DNA from 3 places in the Paenibacillus sp. F024 genome. Region 2 is predicted to be linked to each of the others. Evidence: riboswitches for the same ligand, from Rfam matches in the RefSeq annotation. Region 2 holds a riboswitch; each other region holds the start of a gene.
What was found. A riboswitch is a leader RNA that binds a small molecule or an ion and turns the genes downstream of it on or off. The one in region 2 is predicted to bind cobalamin.

Region 1 (4,518 bases), on a different contig from region 2:
GCTCCAGCCGGGCAAGGAGGAGATATACCCAAAGGATGATGGCCGCAATCGTCACGATCCCAATCGTAATCCCCATCATCGAGTATAGTGCGGCATCCAGCGGCGTCTCCAGATTAAAGTGCGACCTCTTGCCTTGAGCCGCTTGGAAGCTAATCATACCGATATCGATGATAAACCCGGTGGAAGTCGTATACGACACCAGCTTTTGAATCACGCGATTACGGACATAACGCATGATATAAGCAAAGGTCAACGAATATACAACGATAGATAAGGCAAACTTTGCCGGCTTTATCCAAACATTGAGCCCAAGGAGAGTACGGGAGTCGACCAGTGCCAACAGCACAAACAGAACAGAGAGAAAAATGTGACTTACGCCCAATACCGTCAAACAACGATCATGACGATAAAGCTCTCCAAACCAGCTTCTCATGGTTTAACTTTCCCTTTCCAGGTCGTTTTTGTTTTCACGCAGCAGCCAAATTACGGTCATGCTATACACCAGAAAAAGAACAAGAGGAACCAGGGTGTAGGCTTGAGATAAGAAAGCGCTGCCTAGAATTAAAGCCGATACGGTCGTGCCAATCGTTAAAAACAGATACGCCTTGCTGTTGTAAATCCATACATAAACAAGAAAATGCGATCCGCCCAGAAGTCCTACCGCGAGGGGGATCCATTCCGGTGCGACTTGAAAAATCACGATAAACACCGGAATATAAAAGCCCTGCACTCCGGCCATCAAACCGCCCAAGGTTCCTAACGGATTGTCTTTAGTCATTATCGTTACTCCCAAAATTCTGGCAATCCATAGCCCCAGCGGAAAAATGGAGCCCAAGCCAATGATCCAAATCAGGCGCACCGTTTCAGCCGGAAATAATGCCGGTGCCAAAGTAAGAAAAAGCATAAAGACAGCGCCTGAGATCAGAATCGGATATCCGCGCTGAGAAGACTGTATGAGGTCTTTTCTAAGTTCATCTAATGTACGAGTCATTTCATCCCTTCTTTCCAGGTATAAGAAATCGGTCACTAAAGCAAATGTAATGTGTATCTCCCTTATTCAGAGCAAAGGGGATGCTAAATGATAAACTAAATCCCGAGCATATCCATAGTAAAGAGGAGACTCCGCCTAAAGACAGCGGCATGGTCAGAAATATAATCATAGTCATTATGAGGAACAAAACAACGATGGCAGCTGCAAAGTTTACGGCAGAGCTAAGAGAATATGCCCGCTTTTTTACCTCCTTCCTGCTGTTTCTCCCTGAGTCTCAGGTTGATTCTCGTTCGGCCAAGAGGCCTTATCAAGCAAAAAACCGCTCACTTACAGCAGCGGCATCAGATCCTTATGCTCTTTTTTCATTTGCAGGGCCGATTTGATCGCCTCTTTGCGCAGCAGGTCTCTTACGGTTGAGGAATTCTCAACAAAAAATGTTTCGCATCTGCTCAAATTGTAGAGTGCTCTTTTTGCCGCCTCGCCGGCCAGCTTTTCACATTGCAATAAATAATAACAGATGCTGTAACAATCCATTTCGTGCTTTCTTAAGAAAGATATGCGATCCTTTTTATCCATCATCAGATCATCCCTAACTTTTCTTACTTATTCCATATTTTAAAGGGTTTTCACTTGCTGAATAGTACTATTTTCTTCTAGTACCCTTCATTAAGTATATAGGGCGAATATAAACAAAAGTTAAACAGATGCTAAACAATTTCTTAATTGTAGTCCGCGTCCTTTTTGCAGCATTCATCCTCCGCGTTTCGTAAAAGGAACAGTGAATGAATGGAGGATTTCGATAGACAAACACTCTAATTCGTGTTATAGTTCAATAAATTTGTGTTACATAGAGGAATTTATCGATCGATAGCGAATTTGTAGCATGGATTACCACAAACCAACTGCATACTTAATAGATCAGGTGCCTTTGTACTGACAAAGGGTAACAGGGAATCGGGTGCAAATCCCGAGCGGTCCCGCCACTGTATTCGGGGAGTTTCTCTCAGCATGTCACTCGATGCTCCATCGGGGAAGACGGGAGAAGATGTCGATCCGATAGCCAGGAGACCTACCTGATTTATGCACCCGAACGCCTTCGAGGAAAGGAGTGGTGTACGAACGATGAAGCGACGATCACGAAGGACAGCCGATCTTGTCGTCTATTATTTCGTACCCCTAACCAATCCGGCAGGATTGGTTTTTTGAGTTTTATGATCATATACTAGGGAGGAAATGTGAACATGTTGTCCAAAAAAGTCATAAGCACGCTGCTGTTAGTCCTGGGCTTTACCCTTTACCTGAGTATCAATGACCCGCAGTCCGCCTATGCCATGCATATTATGGAGGGCTTTCTCCCGTTCGGATGGGCCATCTTCTGGTGGGCTGTATTTATCCCGTTCTTCATTCTCGGACTCCGGGCTTTAATGAGAATTACAAGGGAAACGCCGGAATTGAAAATTTTACTCGGCGTGGCCGGAGCCTTCATCCTCGTCTTGTCGGCGCTCAAAATTCCGTCCGTAACGGGAAGCAGCTCGCATCCGACCGGGACAGGCCTCGGCGCGGTCATGTTCGGCCCGCTGCCCATGAGCGTGCTAGGCTCCATTGTCCTGCTGTTTCAAGCGCTGCTGCTGGCCCATGGCGGGTTGACTACCCTTGGCGCCAATGCCTTCTCCATGGCTGTCGCCGGCCCTATGGTCGGTTTTGCCGCTTACCGGTGGATGATGATATCTACGGGAAAACAAAAGCTGTCCATTTTTACGGCGGCCGCTCTGGCTAACCTGTCTACCTATGTCGTCACTTCGATTCAACTAGCCTTGGCGTTCCCGGCGGATAGCGGCGGCGTTCTCGCTTCTTTCGCTAAATTCGGAGGCATCTTTGCCATAACTCAAATCCCTTTGGCCATCAGTGAAGGTCTGCTTACCATATTGATATGGAACTGGCTTAAGGCCAATAGCTCTGAGGAATTATCGATGCTGCAGCGTAAAATGAAAGGAGTCTAATCTAATGAACCATCGCACAATGAACCTTCTCATCCTGATTGCCGTTGTCTTGTTGGCTGTTCTTCCGCTCCTGTTCGTCAACGGAGAATTTGGCGGTGCGGACGGCGCCGCTGAAGAAATGATTACCGAGATTCAGCCGGAGTATCAACCCTGGTTTTCTCCGCTGATGGAGCCTCCGGCAGAGACCGAAAGCATGCTGTTTGCCCTGCAGGCAGCCATTGGCGCCGGTTTTATCGGCTTTGCCATCGGATGGTTCAAGGGTAGGGCTTCCAAAACCAAAACTCCATGATCAAGCTGATCGATACGCTCTCTTACACCAACAAACTGCGCTCCGTTTCTCCGAGGTGGAAATGCGGATTCGCGGCCGTGCTGATGGTACTGTCTTATTTATCTCATCCCATCATCCAATTGCTGATCATCGCCTGGATGTTCATATGGACTGCCCTGTATGCCCGGATACCTGTCAAAGTGTACAGCCTGCTGATCGCGGCCTCCTGCCTGTTTTATGCAGCCAGTCTGCCGGCCATTATCATTGAGCTTACCTCCACCGGCCCGGTCTCGCCCGATGGGAGGGTCCTCTTTACGATTGCCCAGTGGACGGCCTATGTTACGGAAGCAGGCATGTACCAAGCCGGCAGCCTGCTGATTCGGATCATCGCCTGCTTGTCCTGCCTGACCTTTGTTATGTTAACGACGCCCATGTCCGATCTGTTTCAGGTGATGAGAGCATGGCGCGTTCCCTCTCTGGTACTGGAGTTGATGCTGATCATGTACCGTTTTCTCTTTGTGCTTTCGGATACGGCCCAGCAGATATATACGGCTCAGAAAGCCCGGGGCGGTCAGACCGGCTTCTACCGCAGGCTTAACGATACGGCCATCCTGATCGTTCGGTTGTTCGGCAAAACGATGCAGAGGTACAAGGTGCTTTCGCAGGGCTTAGTGGCTAGAGGATTTATCGATGAGATTCAATTGGCACCGGTTCAAGCGGCTTCCATGCCCTTTCGTTATACTTTGGAAAGTTACATCGGAGTGACTTTTTTATTACTTTTTGAGCTCTGGCTTCGCTGGGGGGAAACGATATGAAATCCATTATAGAAGCTCACGCAGTACATTACAGCTACCCGGGAACTCAAGCCGAGGCTCTTCAGGGCTTGACCATAAGCTTGCCGGAAGGCAAAAAAACCGCCATTTGCGGCCATAACGGGTCGGGCAAATCCACTTTGTTCCTGCATGCGGTCGGCATACACCGACCAGCTGCCGGAGAGATAAAGTGGAAGGGTACGCCCATGTCCTATCGCGCAGCTGATCTCAAAAAGCTGCGGCAGCAAGCTGGACTGGTGTTCCAAGACCCGGAACACCAGTTGATTCTGAGTACGCCATATGAGGATATTTCCTATGGTCTGCGCAATGCCGGGATATCCGAGCATGACATCCTTCAGCGTACCGAACATATCCTTGCGTCCATGGGTCTGAAACATTTGGCGAATACACCCATTCATCACTTAAGCCTAGGTCAAAAAAAACGTG
Region 2 (4,518 bases):
ATACCGTTTCATCATCATTGCTGTCCATGACCCGTATCTCCAGTTTCCAATGTCCGGGGTATGGGAGATAGGCTCCCCGAGCCTTGTAGCTGTACCTTTTCATCCCGAATGATTCCTCAAAGCTCGGATCCTCAAAATATTCCAAAGGAACACCTAACGGAGCGATTTCCGGACTATCGACCGATTGCAGCTTCATGATGACCTGCTTCGGCTTGCCGAGCTTCTCAGGCAGCCACACCTTCACCGTAAAATCATTCACTCCCGGATTATTGGGACTAATCTGCGCCGTCATGTGAATCTTTTCGCCCATCACATGCCAATTCAGCGGCTCATTGGCAGGAGCCGGCGGTAAATAAGTAAAAATGCCGACAATCCCCAAAATCAGCGCCATCAACAGCGCGTCCGCACGCATCAAGCGCCGGGTGCTTTGCTCATGGTTCTTCCGGTAAAAATAACGGATTAGCGATGCGATGACGACCACCGTCAGCACCAGTCCCGTCTTGACGATCAGCAGCTTGCCCCACCATGTTTCTACGAGATAGCGAATATCCGGCAGAAAAATGAAGGTCATCAGCGCTCCTGAGACGACCAGCACCAGAATACCGATCAACGCAGCCATAGAAAAAAACGGATACATCCTCCTTGCCTGCTCCCGGTCATGGCGCCATAGCAAAAGCATCGTCAGCAGCCCTCCAATCCAGACGGAAGACGCTCCGAGATGCATAAAGTCCAAAGTCAATGTCTCCCTGGCAGGCTGGTAAGCGGCAGCATGGCCAAGCATGCTTTTGGCGAACCAGACGGCAGCAACCCAAACATAGTCCAGCAGCGCATTTCGATGCAGGATAACAAATGAAAGCAGGGCGAGCAGAAGTCCTCCGAGCCATGCATAGCCGATGGTCGTTTGCGTTAGCAGACGCACAAACGCATCCGCCCCGCCTTCACCGATTAAATCGCCCATATGGGCCCACATGAACAAAATATAAACAATGAGATAAGCCTGCTGCCAGCGCTCTGCGTTTTGCCGCAAACGGTTCTTTGTCTCTAACGGACTGCCCGTCCCGAACCAACGAAGCCACAAAAGCAATCCCGTAAAGCCCAGCATCGTGAAGTAAAATGCGATTCGCGAAGCAAACTGCAGTACATCCTTCACTCCAAAGCGGTCCAATGGCCCGTTCTCGTGATAGTGAAGATGCTCCTCCATGCCAGTTCCGGTCCCGGGTACCGTCGCCGGCCCGCTCAAGCTTTCGCCTACGGCAAACAGGTACGTTCCGTTCACCGGATGTCCGTCGGCTGAAATCACGTGATACGTTACCAAATAAGTCCCTTGTCCAAGCTGCGGCAGATCCAGCGCCAGCTTGGTTTGATTATCGTTCATCACCGGAGCTTGTTCCGTGACCAACCGTTTATCCTTATCGTACACCCTTAATTGATAGAGTTCTTTTTCCAACTGTTCATTAAAAGTAAGCACAGCCTGTTCAGGAGCTTGTACAAGCTCGCTGCCCGCTGCAGGCACAGCTTCCACCAGGCTTGCATGAGCGTCCGCGCGCGACGCCCCTCCGAATGCGAGTATGATTACCCAGCACAATAATAACCAATAGACCGGACGGTGCAGCATCCGGGCTGTGAAAGTTCTGAAATGCATGATAAAGCCCCCCTTGAATAGGTCCCCAACTAAATGTAGCATAAATGACTTGCAGAAACCAAATACAGAGTCAGGGCTAGGGAATACTCGCAAACTTGTCGAATATTGTATAAAATCATACATTGACAATCAGAGCGATAATGGGTTAAATTCATACTATCGCGCATTAAAAATAACTACATATGGTAGATGCGATAGTCATTCACTACGATATATTGTGGAAGATTAAAAATGAGAAGCCGGTGTGATTCCGGCGCAGTCCAGCCGCTGGTAAGGGGCACTATCGGCCGGATTCGCCATCTTTCGACGCGGAAGACAGCCAAAAAAGTGCTGCTCTCCGGAACCGGGAGACCTGCTCGCTTCTTTGGTACGATGATGTACCCTATAAAAATTAGGGGTATGCTTAAGACGGATCGTCGGCATGCTTCGTCTGAGGAAACGGGCGAAGGCATGCTTTTTACTTGATGAAGGGGAGCTGTTTATACATGATTATCGTCAAACGAGACGGCACGAAGGAAGAGCTCGTATTCTCCAAAATGAAAAAAGTCATTGACTTTGCTTGCGAGTCTTTTCCCGGATGTGATCCATTGGAGCTCGAGACAGCGTTACTGCCATTATTTCGCAATGAAATTTCGACCAAGGAAATTCAGCGTCTGCTGATTCAAGTCGCAGTAGAAAAAACAAGCGTTGAGCAGCCTAATTGGCAGTATGTAGCCGCCAAGCTGTTGACCTACGACCTATACAAAGAAGCCCAGTTAAACCGCAAATACGGCCATTTCGGATATGGCGATCTTTATTCCCTGATCACCTATTTAACACAAGTCGGCCTGTACGGCGAATATATTCTCGAACACTATACGAAAGAAGAGATCCGGGATCTCGGCAGCTATATCAAACCGGAAAGAGACTATTTGCTGAACTATATCGGCCTGAAGACGCTCACGGATCGTTACTTGATCAAAGGGCTCGATAAAGAAGTGCTCGAGCTGCCGCAGGAGCTGTTCATGGGCGTTGCGATGCATCTGGCAATGAAAGAATCGGACAAGCTTTACTGGGCCAAGCGCTTTTACGATGTGCTCAGCAACCTGGAAATGACGGTCGCCACCCCTACGCTCGCCAATGCCCGTAAGCCGCTGCATCAGCTGTCCAGCTGCTTTATCGATACCGTACCGGATAACCTGTGGGGCATCTACAACGTAGACCAAAGCTTTGCGCAAGTGTCCAAGCACGGAGGCGGCATGGGAATTTATGTAGGTAAAGTCCGCAGCCGCGGTTCGAACATTCGGGGCTATAAGGGAGTGGCCGGAGGCGTCATTCCATGGATTAAAAACTACAACAACACGGCGATTGCCGTCGACCAGCTTGGTGTCCGTTCCGGAGCGGTGGCGGTTTATCTGGACGTATGGCATAAAGACATTCTGGATTTCCTGAACCTCAAAACAAACAACGGGGACGACCGGATGAAAGCCCACGATATTTTCCCGGGGGTATGTATTCCCGATTTGTTCATGAAAACGGTAGAGGAACGCGGCAGCTGGTATTTATTCGATCCGCACGAGGTTCGCAAAGTCAAAGGATATTCCATTGAGGATTCTTACGGTGAGGAGTGGGAACGCCGTTACTTGGATTGCGTGAATGACGATAAGCTTTCCAAGGATGAAATTCCGGCGATCGACATCATGAAGCGCATCCTGACCAGCGCTTTCGAAACGGGCACTCCATTCGTGTTCTTCCGCGACACGGTGAACCGCGCCAATCCGAACAAGCATAAGGGCATGATTTACTGCTCGAATCTGTGTACGGAAATCTGCCAAAACATGAGTCCGACGGAAATGATCCAGACGACACACGAAGACGGCATCATCACCTCGCAGGTGAAGAGCGGCGATTTTGTCGTTTGCAATCTGTCGTCCACCAACCTGGGCCGCGTGTATACCAAAGAAGACATTGAACGTGTCGTAACAACGCAAATGCGGATGATGGACAACGTCATCGACTTGAACTACTATCCGATTCCGCAGGCGGAAATTACCAATAAAAAATACCGTGCCGTAGGCCTTGGCTCCAGCGGCTACCATCAGATGATGGCCCAGCTCCATATCCAGTGGGAATCCGACGAGCATGTGCAAAAGGCTGACGAAGTCTACGAGTGGATGAACTACTACGCCATTAAAGCATCCATGGAAATCGCCAAGGAAAAAGGCGCATATCCTGTATTCGAAGGCAGCGAATGGCAGACCGGGGCGTACTTTGAAGACCGTGGTTATAGCAGTCCCGAATGGCTGGAGCTCAAAGAGCAGGTAGCCAAGTACGGCGTGCGCAACGGCTGGATGTTCGCCATCGCGCCGACGGCATCCACTTCCCTGATCGCCGGATCGACGGCTGGCATCGACCCGATCTTCAATAAGTTTTTCGTTGAGGAGAAGAAAAACGCCGTCATTCCGCAAACTGCGCCGAACCTGAACCCGGATACCATGTGGTACTACAAGGAAGCGCACCGGATCGATCAGCACTGGAGCATCCGTGCCGCAGGCGTACGTCAACGGCACATCGACCAGTCGCAGTCGTTCAATCTGTACATCACGCCCGATCTGTCCGCTCGCGAATTCCTCGAGCTGTACATGGCCGCATGGAAAAACGGGCTAAAAACCGTTTACTATGTCCGCAACCAGAGCTTGGAGGTAGAGGACTGCGTCAGCTGCAGCGCATAATATGAACAATTAAGCTTAACGGATCGACAGGCGCTCAATAGGCCTGGCGATCCTCTATTTTTACACCTGAAAGATGCAGGAGGCAAACGAAATCGAATGGAACTTCAAAAAAAGAAGCTGTTTAACGAGCACGGAGACCGCGATTGGGGTAAGCGACGGATCATC
Region 3 (4,518 bases), on a different contig from region 2:
CGGTCAAGCGCTCTTCTTGACGGCTTCTTTTGCCTATGAGATTCTCCAAGCAAGCGGAAGGGTTATGACTCTCGTTAATAGCCATCCACCCACCCAGTAGCGCGAAGAGCCAAATTAATGAATATGAACCTTCATCAAAGAGGCCGGTCTTAATCGGCTTCTTTTTTGTTCCTTCGATCCTCTTAAAAGCTTTGAAAGAGCGGGTCTTTTATGTTAACATCATAAAGAATATATTGGGGAAACGGGTTAGAGAGCTGCAGAAGCTGAGGGGAGAAACCGGCATGAGAGGAAAAGAGCTGCTCTGCCTGCTGCTGTTGTTCGTACTTGCGGGCTGCGGCGGGGGGCCGAAGGCGGATGTGACGATTTTCATGATGGGCTCCAACGGGTTTCCGAATGAAGCGGGAGCAAAGCTGCAGGCTTCACTGCAAAGCCAATTAGGCGAATCGCCCAGTGTACAAGTATATACGGCGCCATTATTTTCAATAGAAAAGCTGATCGTCGAAATAGCGGCCGGTGAGAACGGGATTCTCGTCATCCCGGAGAATCATTTTAAGACTATGGGCGGGCAGGGCGGATATGTTCCGCTGGACGATGTGGCCAACGCGGAGGATTTCCCAGAAGGTGTTCTGGAGGTTGCGCAAGCCGGGAATAAGGAAAAGCATTTGTACGGCATCCCGTTGGAGCAAACCCAATGGCTGAAGGAGCTCGAATTGAACGACAAAAACTTGTATGCTTTCATCCCGGCCAATGCGCCGGACAAAGAGAAAGCGAAACGGGTCTTGAAAATCATGGCCGAGTAATAGCCCTTCATGCCAATCATGAAGCGGACAACAACATAGCGGTTCAGGTGCCTGCAAGGAAGCTCCATGCCTGCAGGTTAAAAGGGAAGCCGGTGTGAATCCGGCACGGTCCCGCCACTGTATACGGGTAAATGCTCTTCTATCAAGTCACTGTCAGGATCAGACGGGAAGGCGAAGAGCTCTTGAATAAGCAGCCCGCAAGTCAGGAAACCTGCCTGAACATGCATTCGATGCGGCCTTTCGAGGAAAAGGGGCAGATCGCTGAGCTTGCGGGCGGCATAACGCTAATGATGTCGGTTATGGCTGCCGCAGGTTTGTCAGTGTGTGCCCTCTGCTTCGGAGACGATCCGAACGCAGAGGTCTTTTCGTTTTTAAATGATTTTAGGGAGATGGACCTATGTATTGGGGTAAGAAAAATCACGTTAAAAAAAGACTGCTCGCGGCCGTTTTGAGCTTGGCTTTGGCGGGAACGCTGGCAGGCTGCGGAAGCACTGCTCCGACTCCGGGGCAGGGTCAGCAGGCAGATTCGTCCAATGCGGGCGGAGCCAAGCAGGAAGGGGCAGTCTCATCGGCCAAACGAACGGCCTATCCGCTCACGATAAAGGATGCGACGGGCAAAGAATTTGTATTTGAAAAAGCTCCGGAGCGCATCGTCTCTACCTCGCCGAGTGAAACGGAAACGCTGTTTGCCTTGGGTCTCGGCGATCAGATCGTGGGGGTATCGGATTTTTGCAACTATCCTGCTGAAGCGGCGGCGAAGCCGAAGGTCGGCAGTATCATTAAACCGAATGAGGAAGCGCTCATTGCGGCCAACGCCGATGTGGTCATGACGGGAGTGTCCATGAATATGACCGTTGTAGAACAGCTTCGAGGTCTAAAGGTAAACCTGTTTAAGGTTGAGCCGAAGACGGTGGATGAAGTCATGAGCAATATTATTCTCATGGGGCAAATCTTCGACCGTCAGGAGCAGGCGGAGAAGCTGGTCCATGCCATGAAGGCGGAACGTCAAAAGGTGCTGGATGCGGTAAAGGATCTGAAGCCGGAGCAGAAGAAAAAGGTGTTCATTGAGTTTTCCCCGGGGTGGACGGTCGGTCAAGGCGAATATATTGACGAGCTGATCAGCTTGGCCGGTGGCATCAATGTGGCCGGCGGCGAGAAGGGGTATGTGAAGCTTAGCGAGGAGAAGGTGATTGCGGACAATCCGCAGATCATTATTTATCCGACCGGGATTGTGGATGATCAGACCAATAAGCCGATGGATCAACTGATTCGCGAACGCAGCGGCTGGGACCAGATTGAAGCGGTGAAGTCAAACCGGCTGGTCGGATTGGACAAGGACATCATGAGCCGTCCGGGTCCGCGGATCACCGAGGCATTGACGGAAGTGGCCAAAGGAATATATCCGGAACTGGTGAAATAGATGAAGCGTAAGCTGTGGATTTGGGGCGGAGCTTCCTTGGTCCTGCTATTATTTACCGCTTCTGCGGCATTGTCGATCGGTTCGGTCCGAATCCCGTTCGGTCATGTCTGGGGGATTATGCTGCATCATCTGCCTTGGATCGGTGAACGAATCCAGGGGGATTGGAGTGCAGCTTCCGAACAAATCGTATGGAGGGTCAGGCTGCCCAGGGCAGTCTTGGGTATTCTGGTTGGAGCCGCTCTGGGCTTGGCGGGTGCAGCCTTTCAGGGCGTGCTCCGCAACCCGCTCGCCGATCCGTATACGCTGGGTGTTTCTTCCGGAGCTTCGGTGGGCGCTTCGTTTTTAATTTTGTTTGGTCTGCAGTATACGCTCTTCGGGGAGTGGACGGTACCGGCGGTTGCGTTTGCGACCGGAGTGCTGTCACTCTTCACGGTACTCCTGCTGGCTCGGACCGGAGGCAAGCTGCGCAAAGAAACCGTCATTTTGTCGGGTGTCGTGATCCAGGCCTTCCTGGGCGCCTTCGTTTCGTTAATGGTGGCGATGTCGGATCAGGTCATCAATGAAATAATCTTCTGGCTGATGGGAAGCCTAGCGCTGCGAGGCTGGACATATTCCTTGGTGCTGCTGCCGTATTTGGCTGCAGGCGCAGCGGTGCTTCTCTGCTTTGGCCGGGCGATGAATTTGTTTGCGCTCGGGGAGCGGCAGGCGGCTCATCTTGGTATCCATATTGAAAGAACGAAGCTGATTGTTCTGGTCGCGGCGACTTTGATTACGGCAGCAGCTGTCTCCGTTTCGGGCGTGATTGCGTTTGTAGGACTGCTGGTGCCGCATTTGCTTCGGCTTATGATCGGACCGGATTACCGATTGCTGCTTCCCCTTTCGCTTATCGGCGGTGCGATTTATGTGCTGCTGGCGGATACGTTGGCCCGAACGCTGCTTAGTCCGACGGAAATTCCGCTCGGGGTAGTTACGGCGTTTATGGGGGCTCCGTTTTTCGCTTATTTGCTGCGGCGGAAAAAGCGGGTGATACGCGAATGAAAGGAGGCGGCACGGGATGATTCAAGTAGATGTGGATAGGGTATCCAAGGCCTTCGGACCGCGGGAGGTGCTCAGGGGAGTCCGTTTTCGGGTGGAGCCAGGAGAATGGTTCGGTATCTTAGGACCCAACGGAAGCGGGAAGTCGACACTGCTTCATCTGATTTCCGGACTGGAGCCGGCGACTGCCGGTCGTGTGCTGCTGGATGGCAAGCCTGCAGCGTCCTGCTCAAGGAAAGCATTGGCAAGGCAGATCGCGGTGCTGGAGCAGGAAGCGCTGCCGCCGCTCGGCTTCACGGTGCAAGAGGTGATCGAAATGGGGCGCTATCCGTATCAAAACTGGCTGGGAGACGAAACGGGGGATGCGAGTACGCTGGTAGAGCGGATTATCGATTGGCTGAAGCTGGAGCCTCTGCGGGAGAGAACCATCGATCATTTGAGCGGAGGGGAACGGCAGCGTGTGGCGTTGGGTAAAGCGATGGCGCAGGAGCCCAAGCTGCTGCTGCTGGATGAGCAGACGACATTTCTTGACATCGGGTATCAGGTTGAGATGATGGATCTGGTGCGCAGGTGGCAGGAGGAATGGAAAATGACGGTCATTTCGGTGCTGCATGATCTGAATTTGGCCGCTCAATACTGCGACCGTCTCCTCCTGCTGCATGAAGGAGCGGCGGCTGGAATCGGAACGCCTGAAGAGGTGCTTTATGCAGATCTTCTGGAAAGGGTGTACGGAACGCGGCCTCACATTCTTTCACATCCGGACAGCGGGGTGCCGCAAATCTTATTGGGAAAGGGAGCTGGAAGATGAGTAACAACCGATTGGAACAACTGATTACGGGAATTGCCCCATTGGATAAGCGGAGTATGGAGGAAGCGGCGCTGCATCTCGATCAGCTGACCAAGCCGCCGGGAAGCTTAGGCAGACTGGAGGAGGTAGCTAAGCAGCTATCGGGAATCCGGGGGGAGCTGATGCCGGACCTGGGGAAAAAGGCGGTCGTCGTCATGGCTGCGGATCACGGCGTATGCGAAGAAGGCGTCAGCGCCTATCCGGCTGAAGTTACGCCGCAGATGGTGTTTAACTTTTTGAATGGGGGCGCGGCGGTGAATGTGCTCTCGCGTCATGCCGGGGCTGATGTGCTGTGCGTTGACATGGGGGTGAACGCAGAGCTTTCCGATTCGCGGTTGAGGTCTCATAAAGTCCGCATGGGGACGGCTAATATGACAAAGGGGCCTGCGATGACGCGGGAGGAAGCGGAGAAAGCG

Region 1: another riboswitch for cobalamin. It lies ahead of ACZYR9_RS21145 (energy-coupling factor ABC transporter permease); the one in region 2 lies ahead of ACZYR9_RS23870 (ribonucleoside-diphosphate reductase subunit alpha).
Region 3: another riboswitch for cobalamin. It lies ahead of ACZYR9_RS24865 (ABC transporter substrate-binding protein); the one in region 2 lies ahead of ACZYR9_RS23870 (ribonucleoside-diphosphate reductase subunit alpha).

Annotation. Positions count from the first base shown of each region.
Region 1 is NZ_JBVASZ010000026.1:28,860-33,377, forward strand. Features, by position in the region: gene ACZYR9_RS21130 (hypothetical protein) at 1-433, opposite strand, end outside; gene ACZYR9_RS21135 (DUF7010 family protein) at 437-991, opposite strand; gene ACZYR9_RS21140 (hypothetical protein) at 1,319-1,570, opposite strand; cobalamin riboswitch at 1,895-2,082, shown strand; gene ACZYR9_RS21145 (energy-coupling factor ABC transporter permease) at 2,233-2,991, shown strand; gene ACZYR9_RS21150 (energy-coupling factor ABC transporter substrate-binding protein) at 2,996-3,280, shown strand; gene cbiQ (cobalt ECF transporter T component CbiQ) at 3,277-4,074, shown strand; gene ACZYR9_RS21160 (energy-coupling factor ABC transporter ATP-binding protein) at 4,071-4,518, shown strand, end outside.
Region 2 is NZ_JBVASZ010000038.1:25,759-30,276, reverse strand. Features, by position in the region: gene ACZYR9_RS23875 (copper resistance CopC/CopD family protein) at 1-1,642, opposite strand, end outside; cobalamin riboswitch at 1,821-2,016, shown strand; gene ACZYR9_RS23870 (ribonucleoside-diphosphate reductase subunit alpha) at 2,128-4,353, shown strand; gene ACZYR9_RS23865 (ribonucleotide-diphosphate reductase subunit beta) at 4,450-4,518, shown strand, end outside.
Region 3 is NZ_JBVASZ010000044.1:22,082-26,599, reverse strand. Features, by position in the region: gene ACZYR9_RS24870 (hypothetical protein) at 282-800, shown strand; cobalamin riboswitch at 829-1,033, shown strand; gene ACZYR9_RS24865 (ABC transporter substrate-binding protein) at 1,198-2,220, shown strand; gene ACZYR9_RS24860 (FecCD family ABC transporter permease) at 2,221-3,258, shown strand; gene ACZYR9_RS24855 (ABC transporter ATP-binding protein) at 3,275-4,063, shown strand; gene cobT (nicotinate-nucleotide--dimethylbenzimidazole phosphoribosyltransferase) at 4,060-4,518, shown strand, end outside.